4 regions of the Bacillus sp. FSL H8-0534 genome follow, and region 1 is predicted to be linked to each of the others. Evidence: riboswitches for the same ligand, from Rfam matches in the RefSeq annotation. Region 1 holds a riboswitch; each other region holds the start of a gene.
What was found. A riboswitch is a leader RNA that binds a small molecule or an ion and turns the genes downstream of it on or off. The one in region 1 is predicted to bind thiamine pyrophosphate.

Region 1 (5,407 bases):
ACCAGGACATTTGCAACACTTACTTGAAATTGTGACAAATTTTGAAGCGAACGTATTACATATTCATTTAGAGAGAATTGGAACAAAGGTGTTTCCTGGGTATGCGCAGCTCCATTTATCATTAGAAACGAAAAATAAAAATCATATTGAAGAAGTGCTAAGCGCGATAGAGAAGAAAGGATATAATGTAGAGGTTATTGAATAAAGAATTTAAACAAACGTTTGATTAAATGAAAAAAGCACAAACTTTATTCAGAAAAAGTTTGTGCTTTTTATATATTAAAACATAATTGAAATTAGTAGCATCCCAATTCCAATGGAAGCAAATGTTGCGACCAGACCAGGAATCATAAAGCTATGATTTAATACATATTTACCAATACGTGTTGTTCCTGTACGGTCAAAGTTGATCGCAGCAACAATTGTTCCGTAGTTCGGAATGAAGAAATATCCGTTTACTGCAGGGAACATCGCAATAAGAAGTGCTGGTGAAATACCAAGTGATAATCCGAGTGGCACTAACGCACGTACTGTTGCTGCCTGGCTATACAGTAAAATAGATAGAATAAATAATGCAATAGCGAATAACCATGGTGCGCTTGTTACTAAGTGTTGAATCGATCCTTGAATCGTACTTAAGTTTCCGTTAAAGAATGTGTCTCCCATCCAAGCGATACCGAAGATTGCAACAACGGCTGTAGCACCAGCTTTGAAGACATTTCCAGATACAATGCTTTCTACATTTGGCTTACAGAAGATAATAATAAGAGCAGCAATTGTTAACATTACCATTTCAATTGTGTTTGGCATTGAAAGCCGAACTAATTTTCCGTCTATCATCCATCCTGGACGAAGTGCTTCGAATGAACCAAGAAGAACAACAAAAATAGTTGCAAATAAGAAGAGAACAACAGATAATTTGGCGCCCTTTGCACCGATAAATTCTTTCTTTTCTTCAAGTTTAGGAATCATTCCTTCTTTTAATCGTTTCAAGTATTCAGGGTCTTCATTTAACTCTTTACCCATTTTGCTGGCAACGAAAGCAGCTAGCATACAAGCGATGAAAGTAGAAGGAATACTTACTTTTAAAATATCTAACAATGTAATTTTATAATCAGCTAGCATTGCTAACAGGGCCACAGTTGCAGCAGAGATTGGACTTGCTGTAATTGCTTGTTGCGAAGCGATTACGGCAATTGACATCGGGCGTTCAGGTCTAATTCCTGATTCACGTGATACCTCTGCAATAACGGGAAGTACGGAATAGGCAACATGTCCAGTTCCAGCGCACAATGTAAATAAATATGTCACAATAGGTGCGAAAAATGTAATGCGCTTCGGGTTTTTACGAAGTGCTTTTTCTGCAAGATGAACAAGGTAATCCATTCCACCTGCAGCTTGTAAGGCACCTGCAGCTGTAATGACTGCTAAAATCATCAGCATAACGTCAATAGGAGGAGCTGTAGGTTGTAAATGGAATACGAATACAAGTATTGCCATACCAACGCCACCCATTACCCCTAGTCCAACTCCACCAAGGCGTGCACCGATAAAAATGCAGAGTAATAAGGTAAGAAATTGTAGCCAAAACATGATAAACTACCTCCAAAATTTATATGGTAAGATATTTTTGAATAATTTAATTTGAATGATAATTATTAAATTATTCAAATAAAGACCTGTTAAATCAACCTTTTTATTATATAACACATAAAATGTAACATTCACTATATTTTGTGACATTATTTTGGAAAAACAATTACTTTAATTTAATATATAAATAAGAAATAATGGACGTATAGTGAATGTGTTGCAAAGAAAAAAGCAGAAACGAATTCATCTGTTTCTGCTTTTTTCTTATGAAATAGACTTATTTTAGAGATTCTTTAATTTGTGTGAAAATATTAATAGCAAAAATGATAATAGCAAGAACAACAAGAATACTTCCACCAGCAACAAAAGGTATAGCTGCATGGTAGCCATAAATCTCAAGAGCAAGTGCAATCATTATAATCGGTAGTCCGATATGTAAGAGCCAAAAATGCCATTTACCAAGTTTTGAGGCACCAGCTTCTTTGAAAATATAGTATAAAATATATGAACAATAGATTATGAGCGGTATCATATTATGAAAAAATGTAGATTTGTTTGTTTGAAAAAATAAATCATGCTACAATGAAAACGAATTAAGACCGGGGAGCCAATTGGCTGAGAGGATGTAAGTAAGCATCGACCCTCAACCTGATCTGGATAATGCCAGCGTAGGGAGTTACTTAAAGTGATGTAAGCAGATGTTATTGTATAATAACTTGCATACAAGGCTTTCCTACGTATTTTGTAGGAAAGCCTTTTCTTTTTACAGAACATATTTTGCAAGGGGGATTTTCGGATGTCACAACAAGTTACAATTTCATTTTCAGTCGTACCACAAGCAAAAACGAAAGATGTGTATGCCGTTGTTGATAAAGCAATTGAAGTCGTACAACAATCGGGTGTTCGTTATGAAGTAGGTGCGATGGAAACAACACTAGAAGGAGAATTAGACGTGCTTCTTGATGTCATTAAGCGTGCACAACAAGCTTGTGTTGATGCTGGAGCAGAAGAGGTTATTACTTCTATTAAAATTCATTATCGTCCAAGTACAGGTGTAACGATTGATGAGAAAGTTTGGAAGTACCGTGATGAATATGAAAAACCAGAAACGATCTAACATAACAATTACAATGATTTGGCTAATCCTTCTCATTTCTATATGGGAAGGATCTGTTTCATTATTTCGAATTGAACCGTGGATTTTACCCAAGCCTTCTACTATTGTACAGGAACTCATTGGAATGAAAGATTTATTGTTGCCAAATACAATGCAAACACTACAAGAAGTTATCATCGGATTATTCTTTGCGATTTTACTTGGAACGAGTATTGCAATTATTATGGATGTGATTCCGTTATTTCGTGTGTTAATTAATCCGTTACTCGTTATTTCACAAACCATTCCGATTGTCGTACTAGCCCCTCTATTTATTATTTGGTTTGGATATGGAATGCTCCCAAAGGTGATGGTCGTTATTCTTGTTTGTTTCTTTCCAATTGCTCTTAGTATTTTAGAAGGTTTTCAAACAGTAGATAAAAACATGCTCAAGTTGCTGCAAACAATGCGTGCGACAAAATGGCAAATCTATCAGAAGGTAAAATTCCCTGCCGTGCTTCCATATTTTTTCTCTGGATTAAAAATTGCGGTTACATATAGCGTGATGGGAGCAATTATCGGGGAGTGGCTTGGTGCGAGCGAGGGATTAGGTGTTATGCTTACTCGTGCAACAAAATCCTTTTTAACAGCTCGTGTATTTGGTATTGCAGCAATTATTGTCATGGTGACATTGCTCTTGTATTTTATCGTAGAATTTATGGCAAGACTAACAGCACCATGGATATACAGAAAGGACGACAGAAAATGAAAAAAGGCTTAAAAGTGATGCTAGCTGCAATACTTGCAGCTGGTGTTGTTGGCTGTAATGCGGCGAAGAAAGAAGAGAGCGCAGATAAAGAAAAGAAAGTAAAAGTTGTTTTAGACTGGTTCCCGAATACAAACCATACTGGTTTATATGTAGCAAAGACGAAAGACTACTATAAAAAACAAGGTTTAGACGTAGAAATCATTCAGCCGGGTGATAACGTATCGGCAGAGCAAATGATTGCATCAGGAAAAGCTGATTTCGGTGTAAGTTATCAAGAAAACGTAACATCAGCTCGTGTTGAAGGAATACCGGTTGTTTCAATTGGAGCAATTATTCAACATAATACATCTGCATTTGCATCACTGAAAAAAGATAATATTACCTCTCCGAAAGGGTTTGAAGGTAAGCGCTACGGCGGTTGGGGTGCACCAGCAGAAGAAGCGACGTTAAAAACAATTATGGATAAGCATCAAGCTGATTTTAGTAAAGTAGAAAAGGTTGTTCTTGGACAAACAGATTTCTTTAAATCAATTGGCCGCGATGCAGACTTTGAATGGATTTATTATGGCTGGGATGGCATTGAAGCAAAACGACAAGGAAAAGAATTAAATACGATCATGGTAAAAGATTTAGATCCAGCGTTAGATTTCTATAGTCCTGTCATTATTACAAGTGAAAAGCATACAAAGCAAGATAAAGATTTTGTGAAAAAATTCATGAACGCAACGGCAGAAGGATATAACTTTGCAATTAAAGAGCCAAAAGAAGCGGCTGATATTTTAATTAAAAATGTACCGGACATTAATAAAGAGTTAGTACAAGAGAGCCAAAAATGGTTAAGTACGAAGTATCAAGACGATGCGAAAGCGTGGGGAGTACAGAAGGAAGAAGTTTGGACGAATTATATGAATTTCTTACACGATAACAAAGTTATTAAAAAGAAAATTGATGTAAAAGATGCCTTTACAAACGAGTTCCTTCCAAGTGAAAAATGAACGGATTACAAATAAAAGATGTTGTGAAAGCATTTGATGGGAAAAATGTACTAGAAAAGATTAGTGCTTCTATACAAGAAGGTGAGTTTGTCTCGTTTGTAGGCCCAAGTGGTTGCGGAAAAAGTACGTTATTAAATCTGATTGCGAGTGTTGAAGAGGCAACTAGTGGTGAGGTAATCTATAACGATACCCTTGTTCAAAAACAGGATAGTGTAAGTTATATGCCGCAACAAGATTTGTTGCTCCCGTGGCGTTCAGCACTACAAAATATTGTTCTTCCATTAGAAATTGATGGGAAGCCAAAGAAAGAGAGACTTACAGAAGGAATGGAAGCCTTGCAACAATTTGGTCTAGCTGAATACGCAAATCATTATCCAGATGCATTATCCGGTGGTATGCGTCAGCGTATTAGTTTCCTTCGTACCTATTTATGCGAAAAGCCGATTATGCTGCTTGATGAACCCTTTGGTAAGTTAGATGCATTTACAAAAATGGAAGTGCATCGTTGGCTTTTAGATTCATGGCATCAAGAGAAGCAAACAATCGTGATGGTAACCCATGACTTAGATGAAGCGATTCTATTATCTGATCGTGTATTCATTATGTCACAAAGGCCAGCTACGATTGTAGGTGAAGTAAAGGTTAACTTACCACGTCCTCGAACGATGGAAATGTTAACATCTCTTGAGTTAAAAGAAGATAAGGCCGAGATTTTAGGGATATTGTCTCCTTATATGCGGAAGTAATGAAAGTTTCTTAACAGTTTTTGTGACTGTTAAGAAGCTTTTTGTTTTAGAGGGAGGAACAATGGGTTAAATGATTGAACAAAGAGTGGATTTACTCATTTTAGATTTTACAAGTCTGTATGCAATGGAGAAAATGTCCAAAGAAATTTTTAAAGAAAAAGAGGAACCAAAAGATTCATAACGAATAAAATATAAGAGCATGGTGCAT
Region 2 (5,407 bases), 1.2 Mb from region 1:
CACTCATATTGAAGAAGAACAATTAGATAAAATATGGGACCGTTTTTACCGTATAGATACAGCTCGTCAACGTTCAAACGGTGGAACGGGACTCGGACTTGCTATTTCCAAAAATATTTTGGAACTTCATGGCGTAGAGTATGGTGTAAATAATACAGCAGATGGTGTGTTGTTTTACTTCTATTTAAATAAAAAAGTGTAGTAGGATTTGTCTAAATACACAGAATGAAAAAGGTCTTTCTCAGTAGAGAAAGGCCTTTTGGTTTTTATCCCGTATTAACGGGCAGTAAGACCCCCACCTTCACTTCGTTTAGAGGAGGGGATCTTCTCGGTTAAAATGATAAAAAATAAGACTGCCATTTAGGCACTCTTATTTTTAAAATTTATATTATGCGCACCAATACTTTTAAATAAGCGTGGTGAAGTTGAAAACAGGAGTAGTAGTAATACTGTGCATAATGCAAATGAACCGAGCATTGTACTACCATTCACGATCAATGAATAAAGAACAGCTGACTGTCCTGGTGGTGCGTACTTCCCAAAGAAGATAACACCAGCAATAAAGTGACAGAAATAACGGGCAAAGCTACCAACAAATGTAGCAAGGATAATATAAAAAAGCGCCTTTTTCCCTTGCCCGCTTTTTGATGAAGGTTTATCTTTGCGGCTACCAATGTCGGATTGTACGTTAGATGTATGTTGGTTGTTCGCAAGTGCCTTTTGAATTGGACGATAGAATAAACCAGCAAAACCGATAAAAGCAAATGCAACGAAGTACTCAATAAACGCTTGAACTGGCGTTAAAATGTAAACATCGCCGACTACAATTTGTAGTAGACCCCAAATGAGTCCTCCTAAGAAAGCAGTTTTAAAGCCCCAGCGGTAAGCGATAATAAAAATAGGAATCATTGCAAATGAAACAGAACCGCCTGTTGGAAGTTTAATTGATAGTGGTAAAATGTCGATGATCAAGGCGAAGGCTGCAAGGATTGCAGATTCAATCATCGCTTGTAAATTGGTGTTACGCATGTTGTTAATCCCCCTAAATCCAAGTTGCACAAAAAAGAATACTTATCATAGGGAGATATGAAATACGTAAGTAGAAAAAGAATGAGGTATTTCAAGTTCAACGTTTGCACAATTCCTACGTTAGCATTAACTAACAGGTTCTAAGGGTCGGAACGAAGTGTTCCCTCTCAGCAGCAAAGCTCCCCCTGTGATAACGAGATTCTTTATTTGTTAGGTTTATTGTAATTGAAATGGATGAGAATGGCAAATGAATATATAAATACAAATTGAAACGGCATAAAAACCTTCTTTCTAGGTGGAAGAGAGGATTCGGCCATGGATAGAAGCGGTCAGACCCTCTTCCTGCTCCACGCCAAGTGAAAGCAAAAGGAGAAAACGAGTGGAGATCTCCTTTTGTTTTCATAGCAGCGACTTATATGCCAGCAAATCAACATGGATATATATAATTCTCCCGAAATGTTAATAAATAGGAAGAAAAAATATATAGTACTTGATTCATAGAATGTGATATAATTTTCTTGAAAATAATTATCATTCTCTTTCGAGGGGGAAGATTATGAGCTTAGTTGATATTAAAATAGGTGAAAAAGTATTAGTTAAAAATTTACAAACGTTAGATAAATTATTAAAGCGGAGATTAGCTGCTTTTGGTCTTTCAGAAGGAAGTGAACTTCGTATGAAACAAAAAGCGATGTTTAAAGGGCCGTGTACATTAGAGTGCCGTGGACAATTAATTAGTATTCGTCATTGTGACGCGAAAATGATAAAGGTGGAATTAGCGTGAATAAGGTTGCATTGCTAGGGAACCCGAATACAGGGAAAACATCATTATTTAATGCGCTGACGGGTTCGTATGAATATGTAGGAAACTGGAGCGGAGTAACAGTAGAAAAGAAGGTTGGTAAGTTAAAGGGGAAGCAAGGGACATTAATTGATTTACCAGGTATATATGATTTAAATCCTGTTTCTCGTGATGAAGGTGTCGTTACAAAGTTTCTACTAACAGAAGAATTTCATCATATGCTAAATATTGTTGACTCTTCTCAATTTGAGCGCAATATGCATTTAACATTGCAACTACTAGAGTTTGGTAAACCAGTTTCTATCGGTTTAAATATGATTGATGTTGCGAAGCAACGCGGAATTGTTATTAATGCGAACAGATTGTCAGAAGTATTAGGAGTAACGGTCGTTCCTGTTGTTGCGAGAAGTGGTAAAGGTTGTGAAGAATTACTGGCTACTCTTCATGAGAACGAGAAGAAAGAGAAAAAGTCTTTCATTCTTTCTTATGGTAAAGAAGTAGATGCAGGTATTGAAGAAATCATGGATCTTTTAACTCAAGCAAATTATGAGCATCCTAGATGGCTTACACTTCAATTTTTAAGTAATAACGAAGTAGTAGAACAAGAAGTTAAAAGATTGCCTGTTTATGAAAAGCTTGTAGCAATTCGTTCTAAATTAGAAGCGAAACTTGATAGTACGCTAGAACAGCATATTTACCGGACACGTGCAGCGTATATTGAAAAGTTAAAAACAAATGTCATTCAGCATGAAAAGGAAGGAAAGATTCCCTTTTCAGAAAAAATTGATAAGTTAATTACACATAAAATTTTAGGACTTCCAATCTTTTTAGCAGTTATGTTTTTTATTTTTCAGGTTACGTTTACGTGGATCGGTACGCCTTTATCAGATATGCTTGATGAATTTCTTGGTGGGCAGTTTACGGATTGGGTAACGGCAGGTTTAACAAACATTGGTGCCTCTGAGTTTATTCAAGCGCTCGTTACAGAGGGGATTATTGCCGGCGTTGGTGCGGTATTAGTATTCGTTCCACAAATTTTTGCATTGTTCTTCTTTATTTCGTTATTAGAAGACTCAGGGTATATGGCCCGCATTGCAGTTGTAATGGACCGTATTATGGAATTCTTTGGTTTAAACGGAAAAGCATTTATTCCTATGATTATCGGTTTTGGTTGTAACGTTCCTGGGATTATGGCAGCGAGAACGATTGAGCAGGAAAAAGAAAGATTACTTACCGTTTTAGTAACACCATTTATGTCTTGTTCAGCGCGTTTACCTGTATATGCATTATTTGCGGGAGTCTTTTTCCCGAATAGTCAAGCGACTGTTGTGTTCTCTTTATACATTGCAGGTATTGTACTTGCTTTACTCGTTACAAAAGTAATGTCTCTTACTGTTTTAAAAGAAGAAAAATCTATTTTCGTTATTGAGCTTCCGCCTTATCGTGTACCACAAGCAAAAACATTGTGGCTTAGTACGTGGGAAAAAGGAAAAGGTTTCGTACGTAAAGCTGGTACATTTATCTTTGGGGGATCTGTTGTTATCTGGTTACTTAACTATGCTGGTCCATCTGGATTTGGCGTAGATATGGGGGATAGTTTCTTAGCAATGATTGGTGGGTTCGTGGCACCAATTTTAGCACCGCTCGGTTTTGGAACGTGGCAAGCAGCGGCATCATTATTAACAGGATTTTTAGCAAAAGAAGTTGTTGTTTCTACAATGGCCATTATTTATGCGGTGAAAGAAGATGTATTAGGAAATGTAATGGGAGCGCACTATACTGCATTATCAGCATATGCGTTTATGTTCTTCATTTTATTATATGTTCCATGTTTGGCGACAGTAGCTGTTATTCGTCGTGAAACAGGATCTGTCAAGTGGACAATTTTCTCTGTTGTTTATCCACTTATAGTGGCTTATGTATTAACATTCGTTATATACCAAGTCGGATCCTTACTCGGATTCTAGAAGGAGATGTATCATAATGATGGTCAATATTGTAATTGGAGCTATCATTTTTGGTTATGCAGGATATACATTATTCAATTTCGTGAAGAGAAGTAAAAAAGGGAAATGCGCAGCATGTTCCTTAAATAAATCATGTCAGTCAAATAGTTGTAGTCCTGATATGGAGCAAGTCGTTAATAAGTAGAAAAAAGCTTTGCGGATTTCGCAAAGCTTTTTTTATCCCGCATTAACGGACAGTAACACTCCCACCTCAAAATTCAGCGAAAGCAAAGAAGTTAGGTGGGAGATGAACTGTCCGTAAAAGCCCGATTGGTGAGGGCTAATAATCAGTGGGGGATGGAGAAAACCCCCACTGACTAAAGTTTCACTTTATGATTTGCTATTTAATTTTCACAAGTTGTGATGCGTCTAACCCGATTCCTACTAATTTTTTCATTTTTCCTGTCTCCTTTTTATATAATAGTAAATACAAATGTATTGTTTTTAAAATTTAGAGAAGCAAAAGTGTTTTTGGTTTTAACCTCGACTTCTGATTTCATTTTATAAGAATAACGCCCTTCTACCTATCGAATTAGCTTACAGTAACATTACAATGATGTAATTTAGTGAAAAGAGTTAAAAATGTGAGAAATGGCAACTAAAAACATAACCTTTTTTGATTAGATGTTATTTGTATTACGAACGTTTTATTTAATAAACTCCGAAATTCCTTTTAACAGGAAAAGAATACTTACTACCCAAGTGATTCCTGATAAGGCTAATTGAAGTGAATTTTCTTCTGATGCCATATTGTAGTTAGAAAAGTTAGGTCCAATTAGGAGGGTTATCAGGAGGAATAAGCTTAAAGAAAGGGTTAAGAAGTGTGCAATAAACCAGATGATATTTTTTTCTTTGTACTTAATGAACCAATATATTAGAAGTATTAAAGAAACAATAACTACAAGATAGGAACCTGTAACTAAATACTCTCTAACCTCTTGTTCCATCGGCATATACATATCACCCATTTCATCTAAGCATCTATATCTATTTTTAGTATGAGTCATTATTATTTTGGATAGTCCTTAGGGTGCTGGGAATTGCTTCGAATTGATTGTATATCAATCAGATGTGCCTTTTTGTTTTGACTTCTTTATTTATAGTGGTTTGAATAATTGATTTTGAGGATATCAAAGGATTTGATATGAGGTCAATGTTGAGAAGGGAATGTCATATTATAGTTTGCATATTCAAGAAATAACATGTAAGGACATTTTAGTTTTGATATAATGTACACATAGGCTTTAAAAATGAATATTCTTACTGTAGAGGAAGAATTTTTAGTTTTCCAGGTATTGAATTTGAAATATGAAGCAGTTTATAGGAGGAGTTTAAATGTCTGTTTTTAAACGATTAAGAGATTTAACGATGTCAAATGTGTATGCATTAATTGAAAAGGCAGAAGATCCAGTTAAGATGACGGATCAATATTTACGCGATATGCAAGAGGATGTACAAGAAGCTGAGAAGAGTGTAGCAGCTCAAATTGCGCTTGAGAAAAAGTTTAAATTATTGTTTGAAGAACAAGAAGCACTTGTAAAGAAACGTGAAGAACAAGCACATATGGCTG
Region 3 (5,407 bases), 2.2 Mb from region 1:
GAACTAGTTGTTACGTATTGATTCCAAATTGCGAGCAAGAACGTGATAAATATAGTGTAAGCGAGCCAACTACATATTCGTGAATACATTCGTTTTGCATAATAGCTTCCAAAACTCGTGAAAAACAATAGTCCTCCTAAATAAAATGACAATTCAAGAGGAATTTTTTTCATAATACCTGCAATGGGGAACAGGAAGCTGAGTACCATTAAAAGCACATCAAGTTTCTTCAAAACTCTCATCCCTTTCAGTTTTCTATCTTTCTTCTATATAACAAAGCAAATTTTTTGTTTTTTAGCGTATTCCTCACTTCCACCAAATTATAGTGTATATGCATGCAAATAATAACATTCCTAAAAAACATCTTAATCCTACTTGTACCAAAAAGTAAACAAAAAAACAAAACTATAATTGACAATAGAGATCTAGATTTGTATAAAGAAATGACAAATCCCGCTATTTGTAAATTAGCGGGATTATCAAATTATCCTATTGTATATTTAACGGACTTTCGCATCTTCAAACGTGTGATGGACAAGAGCTCAACAACTTGGATATACCTTTTTATATAATTATATCCCCCCCTCACAACGCAGCCACTTTACACAATAGAATTTATTATTTCTCATTCACTCCCAAAGCCCCACGCGCCATCTCCATATGTGCCTCTTCCTTTGTCTGTAGTGCAAACAATCCAATCATGACCGGATAAGCAGCGCCAAGTTCGATAATATGTTCAAGCATTCTCGGCCAAACTTTTCCTCCTGCTTTTTCATATTCGTTTAATAATACTTTCAAATTGTCCTCTCCAAAGATTGTGAGATACAGAGTAAAGTCAGTAGCGGGATCTGTCACTTTCGCCTCTGTCCAATCTAGCAGGCCTGTTACTTTGGTATTTTCATCAACTAAAATATGCGGTGGATGTAGATCACCATGAACAAATGCAGAGTACTTTGGCCAATACGATTCATCCGCAAGCCATTTTTGCCAACGCTCCCATAGTTCGGCTGAAACACCAAGTTGTGATTTTATTTGATGCATTCTATCTACTAACAATCGCTTTGCTTCAGCAGGTTGAAGAACTTCAAGTCCATGTTTAGTAGCCTCAACATGATTAATTGAATGCAACGCAACAAGTGATTCGGCTAACGATCGAATAAACGTCATAGAAGGGGGATTATTTTGAATGTGCCACACATAATTTTGTATTTCTAAATCAATAACAGCAGCAGGATTCCCCTTTACTAATGGATAAGCAATTAATTCTGATGTGTTGATTTTCCAATTTGGTACTGCAACAGGTACATATTTTTGAACAAGCTCAAGTATTTTCCCTTCTAATGCCCCTCTTTCAATGACATCAGGTCTTCTCGGTTTCCGAAGAACCCATGAAGCGCCCTTCTCATCAGTAGCAAATACAACTTGAAAGTCCATTCCTGATTCATTTAATTCAGCGCTTTCTTTATTCAATGGTAAACCATTTTTTTCAGCGATTTTTAAAATTTCTTCTATACTTTTCTGTTCATTTGCATTTGTCATCTTTAAACACCCCTTTAAAATTCTTCATATAAGCACAAAAAACACAGGCTAATTCCCCATGTTTTTTGTAAACGGAATGCGCTCTCACAAATATACTGTACTATTTTCATTTGGCTCTTCCTTGCACCCAAGTAGCAATGTCATTTATAACATACTCAGGGATATTGGCAGGACTATTATATTCATCCGGTTTACTTAATTCCCCATCACCTTCTGTAAAGAAGTGATTTAACTTTGGATATAGTCGATAATCTACGTTATCTCGCTCTTTTAATTGTTCTTTCCAAAGAGGAATTTCGATTTTTGATTGAACTTGATAGTCTCTTTCTCCCTGAATAATAAGAAGAGGTGTCTTTTGTTCTTTGGACATTTCCGCTGCCTTAATTTTACGAATAGAATCCCAAAATACAGGTGATCCTAAATAAAAATCTTTTGGAGGATTCTGACTAGAGAAGTTAGGATCATTTAATAATTTAAATTGCTCTTTGTAAAATTTATATTCTTCAGGTTTCATTCTTCCAATAGAAAAAAGATAATCAAATTGATCTAAAACAACATCTTGGATTGTACGAGCTGGTCCTCCCATTACAATCGCCCCAGCAATATTTTGATTTTGGTCTTTTTCGATCATTTGCGGAACCATCATTCCACCTTGACTATGACCAAGAATATAAATTTGATTCTTGTCTATCATAGGTTCATTTTGAAGAAAACGAGTGGCAAGAAGTGCATCGTCCGTTGTCTCTTTATCAACTGTATAAAAAGGACTAAATTGCGTCTTCAATCCATGTTCATAGGTTCGTTTATTATAGCGAAGGACAGCAATTCCTTTTGAAGCAAGACCTTCAGCTAAATCGCGAAATGGTTTTAAAGCAAATGCAGTTTCATCTTGATCGCTTGCTCCAGATCCTTGAACAAGGATAACCACTGGGAAAGGACCATTTCCCTTTGGAACAGACAATGTTCCTGGTAATGGAAACGCGCCACTTCCGACTACTACTGCTTTTTCAACAAATGATTCAGGCTTACTATATGATGGACGTTCTGCGACAGGACTAAACGACATGCTAAATTGAAAATCATCTATTTTTCCAGATGGATCTAATTTAATTAGTAAAGGCACAGTAAATTGTTCAAAAACTAATCCAATCTCTACATTTGTATGAACGGAATTTGTCTCTTTTTGTTTTATCTCTCCAATTCCAATAAAAGAACCTGCTTGTAATTGTACTGGGAGTCCCTTCCAATAACTCTCCAGCCATTTTTCAGATATTATCTTCTGTAAAGATCGAGAAGTTAAATCAAATGCAGATTTATAATTTTCAGCATGCATATCACGAATAAATGTAAGAGTAGTAGATATAACAGGATTTTCATCATCAACATTGTCTATTTCTTTTATATTTGTGTTTGTTTCCTTTAATGTCGAAATAAATTGGTGGTTGAACGGATTATTATATGTATTGGCATAAAAACTTGTTTTCAATACATCCATATTCCTCCCCTCATACAAACTTGAAGGACTCGCGAAATTTTTAGGTGAAATTACTTCCTCCGCATATGAAACAGAAGGAATACTTATCACACAAATTGCACTAACGAGTAAAAAATTATTTCCTATTCGTTTTCTTGTTTTCATATTTATTGATCCCTTTCCAAAATTAAATTTTTTTAATAGAACACCCCAATTATTGTAAGTGGAATAAAAAGTGTCAAAAAGATTAATAATCTTCTTTACGATTACCCTCTAACAAGTTAAAAAGGAATTATAAACAAAATTCAATAAAAACCATCTTCTCCCTCTTTTTTATTGTGTAATTTTTTTATAATATGTAATCAATTAATCACTAAAATTAATTTTCCTAAAACATAGAATATAGATATTATTATTTTGTAAAAAAAAATGACTAAACTAAGTTAGTCATTTTCTATACTCTCGCATGCTTGATGAGAGACATATCTTTTCATTATAAACTTACATCTTCTACTTGTTCTTCCACTGGCCACTTTTCTAATGTGTAAGCCATCTCCCAAAATGAATACTCATATTGACTGCTAATTACAAAATGCTGTTTCATTCGCTTACGATCAGCTTCTGTTACTGTTTCAGCAATGGCATCTAATCTAGCAATTTGCTCTTCTACTAAAGTACGGAACCAATCAGAGCCATATGCGGAAATCCATTCTTGGTAAATTGGTTCTTCAGGTTGACATTCCTTGAGTCGCTCACCAATTTCATAATAAAGCCAATAGCAAGGCAAAATTACTGCGATAACATCCCCGATATGCCCATCATATGCAGCGCGATACATATGTGATGTATACGCATAAGCCGTCGGTGCAGGAATGAACGATTCTTTTTCTTCTTTCGTAATTCCTAGTTTTTTAGCGAAATTCTCATGCAGTGATAATTCCGCTTGATATGTATTTTGTGCATGGTGCGCCATACGGGCTGTCGTTTCTAATTCAATAGCTTTTGCTGCTCCTAACGATTGGATTCTTGCAAAATGACTTAAATAATATGAATCTTGCAAAACGTAATAGCGGAAACTAGCTAAATCTAATATGCCGTCTCCTAGTTTTGTTACAAATGGATGATTAAAACTTGCTTCCCAAATTGGATTAACTTCTTTACGTACTAACTGTGAAAATGACATGAAAGACCCTCCAATAAACATTTTAATAATAAAAATGAAACAGATTTCTTAACCAATCGCTCGTTAACGACTAGACTACAGAGATTTACTTCAAATAGGTGCACAAAAATAAAAAAGCTTTCTTTACACACACGTAAAGAAAGCGGACTGGACATCATCAATATTTTAAAAATATCATCTTCTGTCACTTCCACTTCCCTACGCTGGTATTACCCAGATCAGGTCCTAAGAGTTTCAAAAATATCCTTTGATCTCAGCCTATAAAAGGCCCCCCTAGTGGATAGAAATAAACTATTTAACTTTGATACTTATCATAACATAATCCATATAACTATCAAATATAATTTGAACGTTCGAACTTCATAAAGTAAAACTTTATAAAATGGGGTATTCTTCATCATCCCTTACCAGTCGGGCTTTTATGGGCAATTTATACTGGATAAAATACGAGTTTGCATAACAACATTACTTTTCTTTTCTTACTAATGTTTCAATCTGCTCCTTCGCATTCAAATCACAAACACCACCGTGATAACAAATTATCCTCTCAATATCAAACTCTAAAAATCTTCTAAGTGATTCTGTAGCTGTTTCCATATCTGGTGTCGTATGTGGAACTGGCCCTTTTAGTTTTCCTTCAACACATACCATCGCGTCACCTGCAATTAATGTCTTATACTTTTCACTATATAAACTAATATGCCCCGGAGTATGTCCTGGTGTATGAATCACTTCAATGCCTCCGAGAAATGGAAGTCTTTGTCCATCTTCTAAGGTTTGATTTACTTTTGCTGTTGGAGGATTTTTATATAAAGCTTGCACAACATCTGGAAGTGCCGCCCATTTTTCTTCACTCATTTTATTTGGATCTCCTTTAATAAGGGGTAACTGTCCTTCAATATAAGGTTTGTCTAATCCATGGGCGTACACTTCAATAGAATGATCTGCCTTCTGCTGTATTTCAGGAAGACTTCCAATATGGTCTATATCTTGATGAGTTAAAATAACTGCTTGTAATTGTTCAAAAGGCACACCAATACCAATCATTGCATCGCGAATCCCTTCTAATTGACCTGGCATACCAGTATCGACTAATAGAGCTTCTTTTTCATCCCAAAGTAATGTTGGATTTAATTCAAATCCTTGAATTTTCAATTTCAAAACCGCTAGACCGTTTTCTATTTTCATACTACACGTCCCCCTCGATACAT
Region 4 (5,407 bases), 750 kb from region 1:
TACATAGTAAATAAAATGGTGCTAGACGGAAGGTTACTTGAGATTGCAAAGGAACATGATGTTGCTTTAACGACATTTGTAATTGGAGTTATCGCTGCGAGTGCACTCCATATTATAGCGGATCGATTGAATACGCGCCGGAAAAAGCTTATGAGAAAAAAGAAGAAAAGAAGAAGAAGGTAGGGCACTTGCGAATTGCGAGTGCTTTTTCTTTTTTAGTTGTGCTGAACGAGGCATAAGGCTTTTAATCAAACGTTTGTTTAAAGTGAAATACGCCAGAGTGACAGTCTTTTCTTTTGTTAATCAAACGTTTGTTTAAAATAATGAGGGAAGAATGAAACTTACTTTTTTCCTATTTATAGAAAGTGCAATTAAACGAAAAAATGGAAAAAATAATCAGAAAAATCTTTTTAAAATAAAAATGGTATGGTAAAGTATAAATACAATAATTGAAAACGTTTTCTTAAACGTTTTTTATTTTGGACTTAAAGGTATGATGACCGGATAGTCTATTGATAGGATTATAAGGATTTTAAAACAGGGGATTACAGAAAGGGAGAGGACAATGGGCACATGGACACAAGTTTACGATCCGTTCGGTAACATTTGGATTTCCGCAGCGGTAGCACTTATTCCAATTATCTTTTTTTTCTTGGCTTTAGCAGTCTTTCGTATGAAGGGCTATGTAGCAGGACTTATTACAGTTGTATTAACAATTTTAGTTGCGCTATTTGCGTATAAAATGCCGTTTGCAATGGCGATGGCAGCAACCGGATATGGCTTTGCATACGGGTTATGGCCAATTGCATGGATTATTGTGATGTCGGTATTTTTATATAAAATTTCTGTCAAAACAGGACAGTTTGATGTGATTCGTGCATCGGTACTATCGATTACGAATGACCATCGTTTACTCGTTATTTTAATTGGCTTTTCATTTGGCGCATTTTTGGAAGGAGCAGCAGGATTCGGTGCACCGGTAGCAATTACAGCAGCGCTTCTTGCTGGTCTTGGTTTAAATCCGTTATATGCAGCAGGACTTTGCTTAATTGCAAATACAGCACCGGTAGCGTTCGGAGCGATGGGAATTCCAATTACAGTTGCGGGGCAAGTAACGGGTATTGATCCCCACAAAATTGGACAAATGGCTGGACACCAATTGCCGTTTTTATCATTGTTTGTTCCATTCTTTATCGTATTTTTAATGGATGGCTTCAAAGGTATAAAACAAACATGGCCTGCATTACTTGTAGCAGGTAGTTCCTTTGCAATTACGCAATTTATTACAGCAACGTTTTTAGGACCAGAACTTCCAGATATTACATCAGCACTTGTCAGCTTAGTATGTTTAGCATTATTCCTAAAAGTATGGCAGCCGAAAGAAATCTATCAATCTAATCAAGCAAATGCTGAAGCGGCAGCAACAACGACGGCTGCATCCATGCCGAAATTAACAGTAGGAAAAGTTGTAAAGGCTTGGTCACCATTTATTATTTTGACAGTGATGGTTGTTATTTGGAGTCAAAGTTTCTTTAAAGCATTATTTGCTCCAGGTGGGACGTTAGAAAGTCTTGTCTTTAAGTTTCAAATTCCAGGTCTGCACAATTTAGTCATGAAGGCAGAGCCAATTGTAAATAAACCAACGCCTTATGAGGCAGTATTCAAACTTGATATTTTATCAGCAACTGGAACAGCAATTTTAATCGCTTGTATCATTTCTATCATTATTTTAAAAATGAGTGCAAAACAAGCTATAGAAACATTTGCAGAAACGTTACAAGAATTAAAAATGCCAATTCTATCTATCGGTTTAGTATTAGGATTCGCATTCATCGCAAACTATTCTGGTTTATCCTCAACACTCGCGTTAGCATTAGCAGGAACAGGTGGATTATTCCCATTCTTCTCACCATTCCTTGGCTGGCTCGGTGTATTCTTAACAGGATCAGATACATCGGCAAACGCGCTATTCTCCAATTTGCAAGCTATTACAGCACAGCAAGTTGGTGTGAAAGAAGTATTGCTTGTTGCTGCAAATACAACAGGTGGTGTAACGGGTAAAATGATTTCTCCGCAATCGATTGCGATCGCGTGTGCAGCAGTAGGTCTCGCTGGAAAAGAATCTGACTTATTCCGCTTCACAGTAAAACATAGTATATTCTTTGTAGTTATTGTTGGTATTATGACATATGTACAAGCTTATTATTTAACGTGGATGATACCTTAAGTAGATAGCCACCAACTTAACACAAACAAGCCAGGTGCTGAAAGTACCTGGCTTGTTTATGCCTAAAATGATACATACACTTAACCCGATGGTTACGCACGGCATGAAAGACTATTCATCCTCGAATAAATACCCTTCCAAGTTTATTGATCCCTCTATAAATAAGTATGCTGATGAAAAGAATAAAAATTGCAAAGAATTCTTCGCCTGCGTCCTCATCTTTCCAGTGAACTTCAAACAGCCAACCGATTCCGTAATTTGCAGTAATCCAGATAGAAAATAATGTCCAAAAATGCATCCAACTTCCCCAAAACAGAGCAGAAAAGAAGGCTATAATTGACGAGCCTCCAAACCAGAGGACAAAAATGATACATATTGCGAAAAACGTAAATCGGAAGATAGATCCCAAACAACCCATTATAATTTCACTCCTGATCTAAACTTTACTTTACATATGTGAATAAATAATATGACTAACTTTTTAGGTGTTCTGATTTTAGCTGAACATGGGTAAGTTTTGACCCCCACCTCAAAATTCAGTGGAAACAAAGAAGTTAGGTGGGAGATGAACTGCCTGTAAAAGCCCGATTGGTCGGGTTAATAATCAGTGGTTCAATAGGGAGTATCGACTAGCAGATAAAAAACGACATGTAAAAATTGTACTTCATGCCTTTGCATTTTTCTGATTATCGTGTATGATGGGAAAGTATTGAAAATTAAATCAGTGATAAACTAGGGGTGCCCAAGAGAAGCGTGGGCTGAGAGAGAAGTGCGAGAACTTCTTAACCCTCTGGACCTGATCTGGCTCGTACCAGCGTAGGGAAGTTAACGGCTTTACATAACTATGTCTTTATGAGCCAGGTCCTTGTTTTACTATGGACCTGGCTCTTTTTATTTTGGCATGCGCTGGTCACTAGTTCTTGTCCTTTTCACAAGTAAAGCGAAAGCGGCTCGGTCAGAATGGGAGGGGATGGAGCTTCAGCTGAAGAGGCGAAGCCACCGATCATTCTAGCTGCTGAAGCGGGAATCGAATTGCCCAGAAGGTGGCCCGAGATTCTGAGCAAGTTCGATTTGCCTGAAATGATAAAGGGGAGGAAACACAAATTATGAAGCAATCTGTTTCAGCTGAGCAAATTGAATTGAAGTCGAGTTTACCAGGAAGTCAGAAAGTCTATGTGGATGGCCCGCGTGAAGGTATGAAAGTACCAATGCGTGAGATTGAGCAAAGTGATACAAACGGTGTACCAAATCCGCCGATTCGCGTGTATGATACAAGTGGTCCGTACACAGACCCTGAGTACAAAGTAGAGCTGGAAAAAGGAATTCCAACACCTCGCCGTGCTTGGAGTGTTGACCGTGGAGATGTAGAAGAGTATGAAGGACGTGAAATTAAACCGGAAGATGATGGCGTGAAGGCTGCTTCTCAGCATACACCTGTGTTCCCGCAGATGGATCGTAAACCACTTCGTGCAAAAAAGGGCGCAAATGTAACGCAAATGCACTATGCACGTAACGGTATCATTACATCTGAGATGGAATATGTTGCGATTCGTGAAGGTGTAGAGCCTGAGTTTGTTCGTAAAGAAATCGCAGAAGGACGTGCGATTTTACCAGCAAACATTAACCACCCAGAAGCAGAACCGATGATTATCGGACGCAATTTCCACGTGAAAGTAAATGCGAATATCGGTAACTCTGCAGTTTCTTCTTCTATCGCGGAAGAAGTAGAGAAGATGACATGGGCAACGCGCTGGGGTGCAGATACAATTATGGACCTATCAACAGGGAAAAATATTCATACGACTCGTGAATGGATTATTCGTAATGCTCCTGTACCAGTTGGAACAGTGCCGATTTATCAAGCGCTAGAAAAAGTAAATGGTATTGCTGAAGATTTAACTTGGGAAGTATACCGTGACACGTTAATTGAACAAGCGGAGCAAGGTGTGGATTACTTTACAATTCATGCAGGTGTACTACTTCGTTACATTCCAATTACAGCAAAACGTACGACAGGAATTGTTTCGCGCGGTGGTTCTATTATGGCGCAGTGGTGTTTATTCCATCATAAAGAAAACTTCTTATACACTCACTTTGAAGAAATTTGTGAAATTATGAAACAATATGATGTTTCCTTCTCTCTTGGAGATGGATTACGTCCAGGTTCGATTGCAGATGCGAATGATGAAGCGCAATTCTCTGAGCTTGAAACGCTTGGTGAGTTAACAAAAATTGCTTGGAAGCATGATGTTCAAGTTATGATTGAAGGACCAGGGCATGTACCAATGCATTTAATTAAAGAAAATATGGATAAAGAACTTGATATTTGCCAAGGCGCACCATTTTATACACTTGGACCTTTAACAACGGATATTGCACCGGGGTATGATCATATTACATCGGCGATTGGTGCAGCGATGATTGGCTGGTTTGGTACAGCAATGCTTTGTTATGTAACACCGAAAGAGCATTTAGGCTTACCGAACAAAGATGACGTTCGTGAAGGGGTTATTACGTATAAAATTGCGGCGCATGCGGCTGATCTTGCGAAAGGACACAAAACAGCGCAGCAACGTGATGATGCTCTTTCAAAAGCGCGTTTTGAATTCCGCTGGCGCGATCAATTTAACTTATCGTTAGATCCTGAACGGGCAATGGATTTCCACGATGAAACATTACCAGCAGAAGGAGCAAAAACAGCTCATTTCTGTTCCATGTGTGGTCCGAAGTTCTGTAGTATGAGAATTTCACATGACATTCGTGAATATGCAAAAGAAAATGATTTAGAAACAACAGAAGCAATTGAAAAAGGCATGAAAGAGAAATCAGAAGAATTTAAAGAAGCTGGTAGTCACTTATATCAATAATTGGATTTGAGATGGGGGTACGAATGCCCACAAATAGTGGGGGATATGTACGGCTTCCGAACACCTTTTAACTTGATTGATCACGTGTATCTAATTTAAATATAGAAGAAGCCTCCTTTGCTAAGACGGTAGCAAAGGAGGCTATTGTTTTTTAGAGGGAGAAGAAAAGTTGTACCCAGTAGAATAAGAGGAATAATGTTACGATTGTTGAGAGTGGGATGACGATAAGGGATACGCTTAAATAATCTTTCCACTTCACTTTAATTTTATTTTGTTTTAGGATGTACATCCAAATGAGGGAAGCAAGTGTACC

Region 2: linked by a shared signal. The riboswitch ahead of thiT (energy-coupled thiamine transporter ThiT) and the one ahead of MHH71_RS13820 (MTH1187 family thiamine-binding protein) in region 1 are both predicted to bind thiamine pyrophosphate.
Region 3: linked by a shared signal. The riboswitch ahead of tenA (thiaminase II) and the one ahead of MHH71_RS13820 (MTH1187 family thiamine-binding protein) in region 1 are both predicted to bind thiamine pyrophosphate.
Region 4: linked by a shared signal. The riboswitch ahead of thiC (phosphomethylpyrimidine synthase ThiC) and the one ahead of MHH71_RS13820 (MTH1187 family thiamine-binding protein) in region 1 are both predicted to bind thiamine pyrophosphate.

The regions. Positions count from the first base shown of each region.
Region 1 is NZ_JBBOUC010000001.1:2,691,223-2,696,629, reverse strand. Features, by position in the region: gene ilvA (threonine ammonia-lyase) at 1-205, shown strand, start outside; gene MHH71_RS13830 (anaerobic C4-dicarboxylate transporter family protein) at 280-1,593, opposite strand; gene MHH71_RS13825 (hypothetical protein) at 1,871-2,008, opposite strand; TPP riboswitch at 2,184-2,285, shown strand; gene MHH71_RS13820 (MTH1187 family thiamine-binding protein) at 2,390-2,710, shown strand; gene MHH71_RS13815 (ABC transporter permease) at 2,682-3,458, shown strand; gene MHH71_RS13810 (ABC transporter substrate-binding protein) at 3,455-4,453, shown strand; gene MHH71_RS13805 (ABC transporter ATP-binding protein) at 4,450-5,199, shown strand.
Region 2 is NZ_JBBOUC010000001.1:3,848,320-3,853,726, forward strand. Features, by position in the region: gene MHH71_RS19490 (sensor histidine kinase) at 1-202, shown strand, start outside; gene thiT (energy-coupled thiamine transporter ThiT) at 361-1,029, opposite strand; TPP riboswitch at 1,124-1,225, opposite strand; gene MHH71_RS19500 (FeoA family protein) at 1,586-1,813, shown strand; gene feoB (ferrous iron transport protein B) at 1,810-3,798, shown strand; gene MHH71_RS19510 (FeoB-associated Cys-rich membrane protein) at 3,815-3,982, shown strand; gene MHH71_RS19515 (hypothetical protein) at 4,485-4,790, opposite strand; gene MHH71_RS19520 (PspA/IM30 family protein) at 5,173-5,407, shown strand, end outside.
Region 3 is NZ_JBBOUC010000001.1:463,421-468,827, reverse strand. Features, by position in the region: gene MHH71_RS02625 (DUF3959 family protein) at 1-233, opposite strand, end outside; gene MHH71_RS02620 (macrolide 2'-phosphotransferase) at 619-1,539, opposite strand; gene MHH71_RS02615 (alpha/beta hydrolase) at 1,646-3,178, opposite strand; gene tenA (thiaminase II) at 3,507-4,196, opposite strand; TPP riboswitch at 4,375-4,481, opposite strand; gene MHH71_RS02605 (MBL fold metallo-hydrolase) at 4,662-5,384, opposite strand.
Region 4 is NZ_JBBOUC010000001.1:3,442,816-3,448,222, forward strand. Features, by position in the region: gene MHH71_RS17550 (metal-binding protein) at 1-183, shown strand, start outside; gene MHH71_RS17555 (lactate permease LctP family transporter) at 566-2,227, shown strand; gene MHH71_RS17560 (hypothetical protein) at 2,343-2,525, opposite strand; TPP riboswitch at 2,952-3,067, shown strand; gene thiC (phosphomethylpyrimidine synthase ThiC) at 3,334-5,094, shown strand; gene MHH71_RS17570 (arsenic transporter) at 5,246-5,407, opposite strand, start outside.